One region of the Erwinia sp. V71 genome, then DNA from elsewhere that is predicted to be linked to it. Evidence: predicted binding sites of a transcription regulator. Region 1 holds the regulator's gene; the other holds the start of a gene.
What was found. The regulator PurR, encoded in region 1, represses purine synthesis genes. The targets are predictions, from matches to a motif close to CANGCAAACGTTTGCNTG.
Positions count from the first base shown of each region.

Region 2: the regulator PurR is predicted to act here: its motif matches at 3,011-3,028, upstream of pyrC (dihydroorotase).

Region 1 is NZ_CBFFRK010000033.1:14,867-22,107, forward strand. It holds gene punC (purine nucleoside transporter PunC) at 1-1,150, opposite strand, end outside; gene punR (DNA-binding transcriptional activator PunR) at 1,267-2,211, shown strand; gene purR (HTH-type transcriptional repressor PurR) at 2,208-3,233, opposite strand; gene ACSZO1_RS09685 (YnhF family membrane protein) at 3,524-3,613, shown strand; gene ACSZO1_RS09690 (C40 family peptidase) at 3,689-4,510, opposite strand; gene ACSZO1_RS09695 (Grx4 family monothiol glutaredoxin) at 4,925-5,257, shown strand; gene rnt (ribonuclease T) at 5,360-6,034, opposite strand; gene gloA (lactoylglutathione lyase) at 6,140-6,547, opposite strand; gene ACSZO1_RS09710 (alkene reductase) at 6,639-7,241, opposite strand, start outside.
Region 2 is NZ_CBFFRK010000018.1:20,363-27,603, reverse strand. It holds gene mdtH (multidrug efflux MFS transporter MdtH) at 167-1,372, shown strand; gene grxB (glutaredoxin 2) at 1,476-2,123, shown strand; gene ACSZO1_RS06520 (lipoprotein) at 2,263-2,826, shown strand; gene pyrC (dihydroorotase) at 3,096-4,142, shown strand; gene dinI (DNA damage-inducible protein I) at 4,214-4,459, shown strand; gene ACSZO1_RS06505 (hypothetical protein) at 4,616-4,891, shown strand; gene bssS (biofilm formation regulator BssS) at 5,117-5,371, shown strand; gene solA (N-methyl-L-tryptophan oxidase) at 5,474-6,589, shown strand; gene ACSZO1_RS06490 (hypothetical protein) at 6,594-6,743, opposite strand; gene ACSZO1_RS06485 (cytochrome b) at 7,087-7,241, shown strand, end outside.

The DNA of each region.
Region 1 (7,241 bases):
GCGCGCTATCGGCTAATTGTAGTGCATAACCGCCCGCGGCAAGTACGATGGTGCTCAGCATAATCGCCGTGGTACTCAGCAGTGGCTGAGTAATCAAGGCAGAAACAGCCATACTGGCGACAAAGCACAGCCCCAGCTGCAGCATATTCTGCAGCGCAGCCGCTTTGCCGGTGGCATGAGGGAAGGGTAGCAGCGCATTAGCCACGACAATCGGGTAGATTGCACCATTGGCCATCGCCATGCCACAGAATGGGATCAGCAATGCCGTCAGTGTCGCCTGCGTTGAGAGCGCCACGGCAAACAGCGCGGCAACGCTGATGGCATAACCCAGCAGCAGCCACGGTAACAGCTGTTTACCGTCAACACGCTGCAGCAGAGTACGGCAGCCAAAACCGCCGATTAAAAAGGCGATGGTCTGTGGCAGATAGCTGAGACCAATATCTGCGGGCGACAGCCCCAGGTCGGCGAGAATAAACGGCGAACCGGTCAGCCAGGCGAAAAAGCTGGCGGAGCAGGCGGCATAGATCAGTACATTGCCGCTGTAACTGCGTGATTTCAGTAACTGCAGAAAACTCACTGATTCCGCCGTTGCGGTTTTATGGCCAGCAGCAGGCAAACGCAGCGTCGGGATCAGCAGTGCCAGTGCGATCAACAACAGCGCAATAAAGATCGACCGCCAGTGAAAATGCTCCAGTAACCATGCGCCCAGCAACGGCGCCAGCGCTGGCGAGAGCGCCACCAGTGGCATAATCGTGGCGAACACGCGGTTTGCCTGCGCACCACTGTAGCGATCCACCACCAGCGCCTGCCAGCTGACGGCCGCCGCACAAACGCCAACGGCCTGCACAAAACGCAGTACCAGCAGCAGCGTGGCGTCATGAACCGCCATCATCCCGGCACAGCCGAGAGCGAACAGCGCCAGGCCGATGATCAGCACCGGCTTACGGCCAATACGATCTGACAGCGGCCCCCAAATCAGTTGTGCACAGGCAAAACCGGCCAGAAACAGACTCAGACTGGCGCTGATCGCGCCGGGTTGCGTCGCGAGATCCTGTTGCATCGCGCCAAAGGCGGGCAGGTACATATCAGTGGCGAGAAAACCCAGCATGCTGAGCAAGGCCAGGTAGATCATAAATCCTTTTGATTTCATCGGGGAACAACTCTTCTTTTGCAGGTAAATATCACGCGCAGAGTGTAAGCGGGTGCATCCCGCGTTGTGAAACGCTAATATTTGCCCGTTGCGTGCAAAAAATTTGTGAGCAGAACATGTGGTCAGAACATTCTCTTGAAGTGGTTGATGCTGTCGCGCGTACCGGCAGTTTTAGTGCGGCGGCCAGCGAATTGCATCGTGTGCCGTCTGCGGTCAGTTATACCGTGCGTCAGCTGGAGCAGTGGCTGGCAGTGCCCTTATTTGAACGTCGTCACCGTGATGTGGTCCTGACGGAAGCGGGTAAGGTGTTTATTGAACAGGGGCGCATTGTTATCAAAAAAATGCTCGCCACCCGTCGCCAGTGTCAGCAGGTGGCAAATGGCTGGCGTGGTCAGTTAAGTATTGCAGTTGACGCCATCGTCAAACCGCAGCGTACCAATCAGCTGGTGCTGGATTTCTATCGCCATTTCCCCGATATGGAACTGCATATCTCCTGCGAGGTATTTAATGGTGTCTGGGATGCACTGGATGATGGTCGTGTGGATATGGCGATTGGCGCTACCCAGGCGAGCCCGGTCGGGGGACGCTTTGGTTTTCGCGATATGGGGGCGCTGAACTGGCGTTGTGTGGTTCAGGCGCAGCACCCGCTGGCACAGCTGTCCGGTGTGATTGATGATGACACCATTCGCCAGTGGCCGGCACTGGCGCTGGAAGATACCTCACGTAATCTGCCACGGCGCAATACTTGGACGCTGGATAACCAGCGGCGGCTGGTGGCACCGCACTGGCGCAGCGCGATGGAGTGCCTGCAGGCAGGACTTTGTGTCGGTATGGTGCCCGGGCATCTCGCTGCGCCGCTCATTGCACAGGGCAAACTGGCGGAGCTGACGCTGACGACGGCATTCCCCGACAGCCACTGCTGTGTCACCTGGGCGGAACAAAGTGCCTCACCGGCGCTGAGCTGGCTGCTGGAGTATCTTGGCAGTGCGGAAACGATGAATGAAGAGTGGCTGCGTGAAGAGCTGTCACCGGCCAGCATAGTGGCCGGTACAGGAGATTAACGGCGATAATCGACGAACGGACCATCGGCAACTGAACGGCGCTCAATCAGCGACGGATGTACCTCGATGGTCTGCGATTCTTCGCGTTTGCTGGTGATACGATCCAGCAACATATCAAACGCAGTTTGTCCCAGGCGCTCTTTCGGCTGGTGGATGGTGGTCAGCGCCGGAGTGAAGTAGCGCGCGTTGCGCACATTATCATAACCGATCACCGAAATATCCTGCGGCACGCGCAGTCCTAGCTCATCAGCCGCACAAATCGCGCCCATGGCCATAATATCGCCACCGCAGAATACCGCGGTAGGGCGCTGTTTCTGCGCCAGAATTTGCTGCATCGCGCGATAGCCGGATTCCGGTTCAAAGTCGCCCTGCACAATCCACTCTTCGCGCAGCGGAATATTGGCTTCACTCAGTGCTTTCAGGAAACCGGCGTGGCGGCCACCCCCGGTATTGCGCTCCTGCTGGCCGGGAATGGCGCCGATATCGCGATGGCCACGATCAATCAGATAACGGCCTGCCATATAACCGCCTTCGAAGGCATTATCCAGTACCGTATCGGTAAAATCGCCGCGCGACTCGCCCCAGTCCATCACCACCATCGGAATGTTACGGTTCTCTTCCAGCATCTGCAGCAGATCGTCCGGGTATTCCGAGCACATCACCAGCAGACCATCGACGCGTTTTTGCGCCATCATCGACAGATAGGCACGCTGCTTCTGCAGATCGTTATGCGCGTTGCCGAGGATCAGCGTATAGCCTTTGGCGAAGCAGCGGTTTTCCACGGCTTCAATAATTTCCGCAAAATAGGGCGCTTCACTGGAGGTCGCCAGCAAACCAATCGATTTGGTGTGGTTGACCTTCAGACTGCGCGCCACCGCGCTTGGCGAATAGTGCAGCTCTTTAATGGCGGCCCACACCGCTTCGCGCGTCTCTTCCGCGACAAAGCGGGTTTTATTGATGACATGAGAAACCGTGGTGGTGGAGACACCGGCGCGTTTCGCCACATCTTTAATTGTTGCCATGAAACTGGTACTCCCGGGTTTATGTTAACCCTTTGATTGAAATCAAGTTAAACGTTTGCGTTTTATGCTCGTATTAGGGTGGCGAGCAGTCAGTATGTTGCAGCTGAATGACGTCGGGAAGGAGACTGACGTCAGGAAACACGGCAAGGCACAGGCACACGCTGTTGCAGTTGTTGCGCAACGAAAAAAAGGAATTCTATCAAGGCTGTGAGCAGAACACGAGATTTTTACCCGCTACTGTGGGAAAATAGTTACAGGTATTATTTGTAGGGTCTTTTAAGGAGTCGTAGATGGATACTGATCTGAAGTTATCGCTGATGACCACTGTTGGCGTGCTGCTGATGATTATTGCGTTCAGTTTTGTAGCGGTATTGAACTGATTTTACAGCAATTTAGTCGTTAAAAATAAAACGCCCGATGCATGCATCAGGCGTTTTTTTGTTTGCGCAACAAGGTTAGCGGATGGTTTTCGGCGTCATCACACGGCGCGCGCCGACATAGTGGCGCTGCCAGTACTCTTCGCTCAGGGCGCTGATCTGAATATCTTTGCCGGTGCGCGGTGACTGGATAAATTTGCCGTTACCGAGGTACACGCCAACATGATCCGCTGCACCACGATTGTTGATGCGGAAGAACACCAGATCGCCTTTCTCCAGTGATTCACGCTTGATCTGCGCGGCATCACGCAGGTGGTACATTTCATTAGCCGTGCGGGGGATCTTAATTTTTACCAGATCTTTGTAGGCATACCACACCAGCCCGCTGCAGTCGAAGCCGGAACGCGGTGAGTTACCGCCCCATAAATAGGGCTTGCCGAGCTGGCCCATCAGTTTGTTCATCGCGGTTTCACGGGCTTTCTGGTAGCGCTCGCGGTGCGCTTTGCTCATTTTTAACGGGCCATTGTCCACACTGGCGGCATCATTCTCTTCTGCGCCTTTGCGTTTACGCTGCGGCGCATAACGTTTAACCAGCAGTTTTTTCTCTTCACCACTGTTTTTGGCTTTGCTGAGGGAGAGGGCGGCAACGCTGGTTTTCTTCTTCGTTTGCGTGGTCTGCGCGGGAGTCTGGCGGGTTTTCTTTTCGGGTTTGCTGGTTTTGTTGCTGGTTTTCTTTTCGCTGGTTTTGACCGGGCGTTTCTTGCGGCGCTCATCCGCGCTGGCGCTTTTCTTCTCAGCCTTTTGCTGGCTGGCATTCATAGGGGTATGTGGCGATGCGTGCGCCAGATTAAAGAACAGCTGGGCAAAGGCCAGCATAAATAGTGTGATGAATAAACGCATGGTTATTTAAGATTAAGCTCTCATTCGCCTCTGAGAGGACCACACTCATATCCCACGACAACACACTGTTAAGCCGGTGTCAGTCATGGGGCCGTGATTCTGTCTGTCGCGCATGGCGGCAGGGTCTGGCAATTCTAATCTAACTTTTTCGCAAAAGGTAAGCGCTTTTTGGATTAATCAGTTTATTAATGTTATCAGTGTCATAAATGAGCCAAAACAGCTGCTTATCTCACCAATATTATTGCAAGGTATTAATGGTTTTAATCGCCGGAAATGCGAAGTAATTGTTATTTTATTCCCGGGATTTGGCATAATGGGCCTTTCAGCGCTATCGTGGTGCAAAATGTCGTTTTCACAGGTGACACAGTACCGCTACAATAGCTGACACGAAGTAACGAATTAAGGAAGGCCAATATGAGTACTGTTGAAAAAATTCAGCGCCAGATCGCAGAAAACCCAATCCTGCTGTACATGAAAGGTTCCCCTAAGCTGCCAAGCTGCGGCTTCTCTGCCCAGACTGTGCAGGCGCTGTCTGCCTGTGGCGAGCGTTTTGCTTATGTGGACATCCTGCAGAACCCGGACATCCGTGCTGAATTGCCAAAATATGCTAACTGGCCGACCTTCCCGCAGCTGTGGGTTGAAGGTGAACTGGTTGGTGGCAGCGATATCGTGGTGGAGATGTTCCAGCGCGGTGAACTGCAGACGCTGATCAAAGAGACGGCGGCGAAGCACAAAGACGCAGAATAATTCGCGTTAACGTACAGAATGAAAAAAGGCGAAAATCTCCGCCTTTTTTTCGTTATAACGATGCGCAGTTTTTCCTTCCCGCCAGCCGGGGGAAGGCGCTTATCAGCCCGCGTCGCTCTCATCCGTTACATCATCGTCCGCCAGCGGTGCCAGTGGCCAGCCGCCCATGCGTTTCCAGCGATTCACCAGCTCACAGAACAGATCCGCGGTTTGCTCGGTGTCATACAGCGCCGAATGCGCCTGAGTGCTGTCAAACGGAATACCTGCCGCTTTACAGGCTTTCGCCAGCACGGTTTGTCCCACCACCAGTCCGCTCAGCGCCGCGGTGTCAAAGGTAACAAACGGATGGAACGGGTTACGCTTGAGTGTGGCGCGTTCTGCTGCGGCGTTCATAAAGTTCAGGTCAAAAGTGGCATTGTGCGCCACCATAATCGCCCGATTACAGTTATTGTCTTTGATTCCCTTACGCACCAGCTTAAAAATGGCATGCAGCGCATCATGCTCACTGACTGCGCCACGCAGCGGGTTGTGCGGGTCAATGCCGTTAAAGGCCAGCGCTTCCGGCACGAGAATGGAACCTTCAAATGGCTCGACATGAAAATGCAGAGTCTGGTCTTTTTCCAGCCAGCCGTTTTCGTCCATTTTTAAGGTGACGGCAGCAATTTCTAACAACGCGTCAGTTTTGGCGTTAAAACCGGCGGTTTCCACATCAATGACTACCGGATAAAAGCCGCGAAAGCGGTCGCACAGGGAATTCAGTTCTTTCGGTTCAGACATCGGGTTCTCGTTGACGAAAAAAAGCAGCGCGTATTATGGCAAATTTCAGAAGGGGTTGCAGCAGGGGATATCAGGAAGGGGCGTCGCGCGGACGCCCCGCAGGCATTAGTTGCCGAGACCGTGGCCGGCTTGTTTGTTTTCGATCAGCTCGATTTTGTAACCATCGGGATCTTCAACAAAGGCGATAATCGTGGTGCCGCCTTTAACTGGGCCCGCTTCACGGGTCACTTTACCGCCCGCATTACGGATACGGTCACAGGTCGCCGCCACATCATCCACGCCAAGCGCGATATGACCGTAAGCATTGCCGAGATCGTAGCTGTCGACGCCCCAGTTATAGGTCAGTTCGATCACCGCACCTTCGCTCTCTTCGGTGTAACCGACAAAGGCGAGGGTGTATTTGTATTCCGTGTTCTCACTCTGGCGCAGCACACGCATACCCAGCACTCGGGTGTAGAAATCAATGGAGCGTTGCAGGTCGCCAACGCGCACCATGGTATGAAGTAAGCGCATAATGTCCTCTCTTTGGTTAGTTCGCTCAGTATAGCCACGATTAACCGCTATGTTAATGTTTTGCCGCAGAAATCCCTCTGCGGCCTGGCGATTACAGGGTCGGGTAATCGGTATAACCTTCCGCACCACCGCCGTAGAAGCTTTCCGGTTTCGGCTCGTTCAGCGGCGCTTTTTTCTGCAGACGCGCGACCAGATCCGGATTAGCGATATATACGCGGCCGAAGGCGACGGCATCGATCAGGCCTTTAGCAATCAGCTCTTCGCCTTTCTCTGCAGTATAAGCGCCTGCGCCGACAATCACGCCGGGATAAATCGCACGAATCGCTTTGCGGAAGGCTTCGCTGTAAGGTTTGCCGCCTGCCCAGTCTGGCTCGGAGATATGCAGGTAAGCCAGATTACGTTTCGCCAGCTCGGCGATGTAGTACAGCGCGGCTTCTTCCTGATCGTCGCCATTGTCGAGACCATTGAACGGACCAAGCGGTGAAATACGGATGCCAATACGGTCCGCGCTCCAGCCGGCAATCGCGGCATCGACCACTTCGAGGGCAAAACGGGTACGGTTCTCAATGCTGCCGCCATACTCATCAGTACGCTGGTTTGAGGCCGGGGAGAGGAACTGATGAATCAGATAGCCGTGAGCGGAGTGCAGCTCCAGCAGGTCGAAATCCGCTTCTTTGGCATTAACCGCCGCCTG
Region 2 (7,241 bases), on a different contig from region 1:
CGGGTAAAATACGCCGTTATGCACGTGACGCGAAACCAGCGTAACCGCACGATTTGCACCACTACGATTAAAAAATATCATGTCGTTAATGCTGTGAAAACCAGTAACTTAGGAGGAAAATAGACCAACTGGAAGGTTTCCTCTCTCTTATTGCTCAGGAACAAGCATGTCTCGGGTTACACGGGCGCGTCGCCTCGGTCAGTACTTTCTATTATTAGACAACATGCTGGTGGTGTTGGGTTTTTTTGTCGTTTTCCCGCTGATATCGATTCACTTTGTTGAACAGCTGGGCTGGGCCGCACTGCTGGTGGGCATCGCGCTTGGTTTGCGTCAGCTGGTGCAACAAGGACTGGGTATTTTTGGCGGGGCGATTACCGACCGCTTTGGTGCCAAGCCGATGATTATTATTGGCATGCTGCTGCGTGCCGCTGGCTTCGCCGCCATGGCGCTGGCACACGATCCCTGGGTATTGATCCTCTCCTGCGTGCTCTCTGCACTTGGCGGTACGCTGTTCGACCCGCCACGCACCGCACTGGTGGTAAAACTGGTGCGTCCACAGCAGCGTGGACGTTTCTTCTCGTTGCTGATGATGCAGGACAGCGCAGGCGCCGTTATTGGTGCATTGATCGGCAGCTGGCTGCTGGCTTATGACTTCCGCCTGGTGTGCTGGGTGGGCGCTGGCGTCTTTGTACTGGCGGCACTGTTCAACGCCCTGCTGCTGCCGGCCTGGCGCATCTCGACCATTCATACACCAATGCGGGAAGGCATGGCGCGGGTGCTGAAAGATCGTCGTTTCTGCGCCTATGTGCTGACGCTGACCGGTTATTACGCGCTGGCAGTACAGGTGATGCTGATGTTGCCTATCGTCGTCAACAAGATTGCCGGCACACCTGGCGCGGTGAAATGGATGTACGCCATTGAAGCGGCGCTGTCACTGACGCTGCTCTACCCGCTGGCGCGCTGGAGTGAAAAACGTTTCCGGCTGGAGCAGCGGCTAATGGCTGGACTGCTGCTGATGACGCTGAGTCTGCTGCCAATGGGCATGGTCAGCAGTCTGCAGCAGGTGTTTATGCTGATCTGCACCTTCTACATCGGCTCAATTATCGCCGAACCGGCGCGGGAAACACTCAGCGCCTCGCTGGCCAGCGCCCGGGCGCGCGGCAGTTATCTCGGTTTCAGTCGCCTCGGCCTGGCGCTCGGCGGGGCACTGGGATACAGCGGCGGCGGATGGATGTTCGATATTGGCCAGGATTTAGCCATGCCGACACTGCCATGGCTGCTGCTGGGTGGCATCGGATTCATTACGCTTGCTGCACTATGGTGGCAGTTCACCCCGCGCCCGGTGGCGCCCGCGATGCTCAGCGGCGGCTAAGCACGGGTTTGCCGTCGCCCTCAATCTGGCCCATACTTCTCCAGTATGATCAAATGATTGCTCGCGCCAATAGCGTGAGCAACACTGATAAGGAGAGGCTCAGATGAAACTGTATATCTACGACCACTGCCCATACTGCGTCAAAGCACGCATGATTTTCGGTTTAAAAAATTTACCGGTTGAACTGGTGGTCCTGCTCAATGACGATGAGCAGACCCCAAAACGCCTGATTGGCCAGAAGATGGCGCCAATCCTGCAGAAAGACGATGGCAGCGCGATGCCGGAAAGCATGGACATCGTCCATTTCATCGACAAACTCGATGGCGCACCGCTGCTGACCGGTAAAACCAATCCGGCAATCAGCACCTGGCTGCGCCACGGGAGCGAATACATTAACAAGCTGCTTTACCCACGCATCGCGGCCGCGCCGTTTGCCGAATTCGCCACGCCGGAAGCACGCAACTACTTTAAAAACAAAAAAGAGGCCAGCGCGGGCAGTTTCACGGAACTGAAGCAGCACTCTGTCGGACTGATTAAAAAAATCAGCGACGACCTGCGCCAGCTGGATAAATTAATTGTGAAAGCTAACGCGGTGAATGGCGAGCTGTCGGAGGATGATATCCATCTGTTCCCGCTGCTGCGTTCGCTGTCACTGGTCGCGGGTATCGAGTATCCAACACGCGTTGCTGATTACCGCGATAATATGGCGAAGCAGACGCAGATTAATCTGCTCTCCTCCGTCGCACTGTAATTCCCCTTCCCTGTCCGGCGGGCGCTGCCGGACATCTTTTGTCGCCTTATGGTTGACGGGATTCAGTGATATCCTGGTGACTAATGCTGCCCGCCAGGGCAAGCTGGCAGCCGTGAACGTTCACACCAGAGGACAGTTAATGAAAAAGGCATTTTTCGGGCTGATGGCCCTGACTTTTATCGGCCTGCTTGCCGGTTGCAGCAAACTGACACAGTACAGCATCAGCGAACAGGAAGTGAACCAGGCGCTGCAGAAACACAACAACTACGAAAAAGATATTGGCGTTTCCGGACTGGCGAACGCGCATATTGTGCTGAGCAACCTCAGCAGCAAGATTGGCCGCGAGGAACCCAACAAAGTCACCCTGACCGGCACGGCGAAAGTCGATATCAGCTCGCTGTTTGGTCCGCAGCAGGCAGAAATGAACCTGACGCTGAAAACACAGCCAGTGTTTGACCAGCAGCAGGGAGCCATTTTCCTGAAAGATCTGCAGATTGTTGATGTGCAGGTGCAGCCGGAGAAAATGCAGTCGGTGCTGAAAGCGCTGACGCCTTACCTGGAACAGTCGCTAAAAAGCTACTTCGAACAACAGCCTGCCTATGTGCTGAGCGCAGATCGCAGTGAGGCGGAGTCGCTGGCGAAGAAATTTGCTAAAGGGCTGGAAGTGAAACCGGGTGAGCTGGTGATTCCATTTACGGATTAACAGGTTTCACTGCCGTGATCCCCTCCCCCATCGCATGGGGGAGAGGGAGCAAATGGCACCGGGTCGGCAGCGCCCCCATCCCGGCCTTCGCCCGCTTGCGGGGGAAGTAGCCGTCTGAGGATACCTTCCAAACCAGATGTTCCCCAGCAAAACCCCAGTTTTTTCTGCCAGACACTATAAAGCATGTGCAATCGGTTGCCTTTATCCTTATGCTTATATCCCGGCTGAAATGCGCCATATGAATTCCCTTCTATGCCGGAGCACAACTGATGACTGCACAACCCGAGAAATTAATTATCCGCCGCCCTGACGACTGGCACATCCATCTGCGTGATGATGAGATGATGAAAGCCGTGTTGCCTTATACCAGTGCGGTGTGCGGTCGCGCGATTGTGATGCCAAACCTGGTGCCACCGGTGACCAGCGTCGCCAGCGCCATTGCCTATCGCGATCGCATCCTCGCAGCCATCCCGGAAGGCCATCATTTCACCCCACTGATGACCTGCTACCTCACCGATTCTCTCGACCCGAATGAGATTGAGAAAGGCTTCAGCGAAGGTGTCTTTACCGCTGCCAAACTTTATCCGGCTCATGCCACGACTAACTCCAGCCACGGCGTGACCAATATTGCCGCCATCGCATCAGTGCTGGAGCGCATGCAAAAAATCGGTATGCCGCTGCTGATCCACGGTGAAGTGACCGACAGTCATATCGATATCTTCGACCGCGAAGCGCGCTTTATTGAAAACGTAATGGACCCGCTGCGTAAACAGCTCCCGGAACTGAAAGTGGTGTTTGAACATATCACCACCAAAGAAGCGGCTGATTACGTCACGGCAGGTAACCACTTCCTCGGTGCCACCATCACACCACAGCATCTGATGTTTAACCGCAACCATATGCTGGTCGGCGGCGTGCGCCCGCACCTGTATTGCCTGCCAATCCTGAAACGTAACGTGCACCAGGACGCACTGCGCAAAGTGATTGCCAGCGGCAACCCGCGTTTCTTCCTTGGCACCGACACCGCGCCACACGCACGCCATCGCAAGGAAAACAGCTTCGGTTGCGCGGGCGTGTTTAACGCACCAACCTCGCTGCCAGCCTACGCGACGGTATTCGAAGAGATGAATGCACTGCAGCACTTCGAAGCGTTCTGCTCCGAAAATGGTCCGAACTTCTACGGTCTGCCTCTGAACGAAGGCACGATTACCCTGGTGCGTAAACCGTACACCGTCACCGAAAGCATCCCGGCGGGCGACGACACCCTGGTGCCATTCCTCGCTGGTGAAACGCTGAACTGGGCTGTGGAAGACTGATTTATTATTTCCCGCTTGCCTCCCTGAATAATTAACTGTATAAATAAACAGTATATTCATCGGAGGCTCTCATGCGTGTAGAAGTCACTGTAGCAAAAACCACTCCCCTGCCCGCTGGCGCGATCGACGCGCTGGCGCAGGAACTGACCAAACGTATCGATAAACAGTTTCCTGAAATGGAAAACAGCGTATCGGTACGTTATGCCAGCGCCAATAATCTCAGCGTGCTGGGCGCCGGAAAAGAACATAAAGACCTGATCAGCGATATTCTGCAGGAAACCTGGGAAAACGCTGACGACTGGTTTATCACGGATTAACACTGTGCTGGTGTTGCTTGCCGGGTGTCGCCACCCGGCTTTTTTTATTGTACGCTTTTGTGCCTTACGCCCTTTCACGGCTGTATCTCTGGTATAGACTGTGATCGGATGATGACATATTCTGGCGCTCGTCATGCTTTACAGGAGGTGCACCCCATGACAACAGAGAAACCTGAAGAGGCAATGACTTTTGGTGAGTTACTGGAGCTGATCCGCGATCAGCAGCATCGTCTTGCGGTGCTGGAGAATGCGTTTACCTCTCTCTCATTTTGCCTGGATGAAAAATCGAACCAGTTGTTGATTCACAATTTGCGCCTGGAAGCGCAAAACCAGAATCATCATGAACATATGCAACAGCATTTTTCCCGCCTCGCGACTGAGCTGGAAAAGCGTACCGGACTGATTAAAGCGCAGCCGGACGCCACCAGCTGAGCAAAAAACTCCCGTCATCTGCTGCGGGAGTTTTTATTTTTCCTGCCCCCTAAAGTGAATAAGTATTCTGCCGAATATAATTTAACCAGCGATTCATTTTACTGGTTGCGCATTTTTCATCCTGCCAATGCTAAATAAGCTGTTATAATTAACTCGCTCTATGAAAAAAAGCCGCATTGAACCTCGATAAATCACTTCGTTCTCACGAGTAATAAGGGGGTTATAATGGACAGAAACAAAGATGTTATCCAAACACATCCCCTGGTTGGGTGGGATATCAGCACAGTAGACAGCTATGATGCGATGATGATTCGTTTGCATTCGCTTTCTTCGGGAGAGCAGGCTGTGGAAGATGCAGACGTGGGGCAGACTTACTGGCTTACCACGGATGTCGCCAGACAGTTTATTTCCATTTTAGAAGCGGGCATCGCGAAAATCGAAGCTGCAGATTACCAGGAACGTGATTACAAGAAGCATTAATGCAATGCTATGTGAACAGAGGCACCCATCATGGGTGCCTTTTTATTGTCTGCGACTTTTTGCTATTCTGACTGAAACCGATTACAGCAGTGAGGAGCACGGATGGTTTACGATCTCATCGTGGTGGGTAGTGGTTCGGTAGGCGCCGCCGCAGGTTTTTATGCTACCCAGGCAGGTCTGAAAGTATTAATGATTGATGGCGCGCATCCGCCGCACCAGGAAGGCAGCCATCATGGCGAAACCCGCTTAATCCGCCATGCTTACGGCGAAGGTGCGCGTTACGTGCCGCTGGTGCTGCGCGCGCAGCAGCTGTGGGATCAGCTGGAGCAGCTGAGTGGCGAACGCATTATGCAGCGCAGCGGCGTGCTCAACCTGGCCCCCATCGCCTCTACATTTATTAATAATGTCATCGACAGCGCGGCGGAATTTGCGCTCAATGTCCAGGTACTGCAGGCGGATGAAGTGCGTAAACGCTGGCCGCAATTTGAGGTTCCCGATGGCTATATCGGTGTCTTTGAGCCGAATTCCGGTTACCTGAAATGTGAAGTCGCCATCCGCAGCTGGATTAGCCTGGCGGAAAAAGCGGGTTGTGCGCAGCTGTTTAATTGCGCCGTGCATCGTATTGAAAAAGAAGGTGAACTGGAAATTGTTCACACGGCTGATGGCCGTTTCCGCGCCCGTCGTCTGTTGATCAGTGCCGGCACCTGGGTGAAGTCTCTCTGCCCGGAACTGCCTGTCACCCCCGTGTGCAAAGTCTTCTCCTGGCATCAGGCCGATGGCCGCTACAGTGAAAATAACCAGTTCCCGGCCTTTAGCGTCGAAATGACCGATGGCCTGCAGTATTACGGTTTCCCGGCGGACAATAACGCGCTGAAAGTGGGCAAACACCAGGGCGGGCAACCGATTGATCGCCCCGACCAGCGCAAACCCTTTGGTGCCTTTGCCGAAGATGGCAGTGAAGTGTTTAATTTTATCCGCCACTTCCTGCCTGGCGTCGGTGTTTGTTTACATGGTGCAGCCTGCACCTATGATAATTCGCCGGATGAAGACTTTATTATTGATACACAACCCGGCCATCCACAGCGCCTGATCATTAGCGGGCTAAGTGGGCATGGATTTAAATTCGCCAGCGTGCTGGGTGAAATTGCGGCGAAATTCGCCGCAGGACAGCACAGCGAATTTGACTTAACGCCTTTCTCTCTGGCGCGGTTTAAATAACACGCTATCCTGTAAGGCGGCGGTATATCCCCGTCGCCTGTTCCTTCGCCAATAAATATTCCCGCCACACGTTATCGCCCGCGCGAAAATTATCATCGTTACGATTTCCATAGTTATTTTTATCATGATTGATAATGAGTTGCTTTTTGTCCATGCAGTTCTGCTGTTGCGCCACCAACGCAGACCCTACCGCAGATAAACTAGCGTCTCACGCTTACATAAAATGACAATGCACTGACAATTAATTGAACAAACATTCAGTTTTTTAGAATTAGATAAAAACCACCCACTTCGATTTTATCGAACTATCATTGATAGTATCGGAACAAAATGTGAAAAAAATCGCAGTCCTACGATAAAACTGAATTTTTCATGAAAATGTCATTCAAATAAAATCATCAAGATTGATTAATTTATTCTTCGGGTAAACTACTGGTTGCATTTTTGTGTCCAGTTGTACAGTCTCATTACCATTAACGATTTTGCGGACTCTTTTTATGCCATTAAGAAATACATCAACCCGCTTTGGCTCTGTCTCGATCATCCTGCACTGGTTGGTGGCGTTAGCCGTTTATGGCATGTTCGCCCTCGGCCTGTGGATGGTCACACTGGGCTACTATGACAACTGGTATCACCAGGCGCCGGAGCTGCA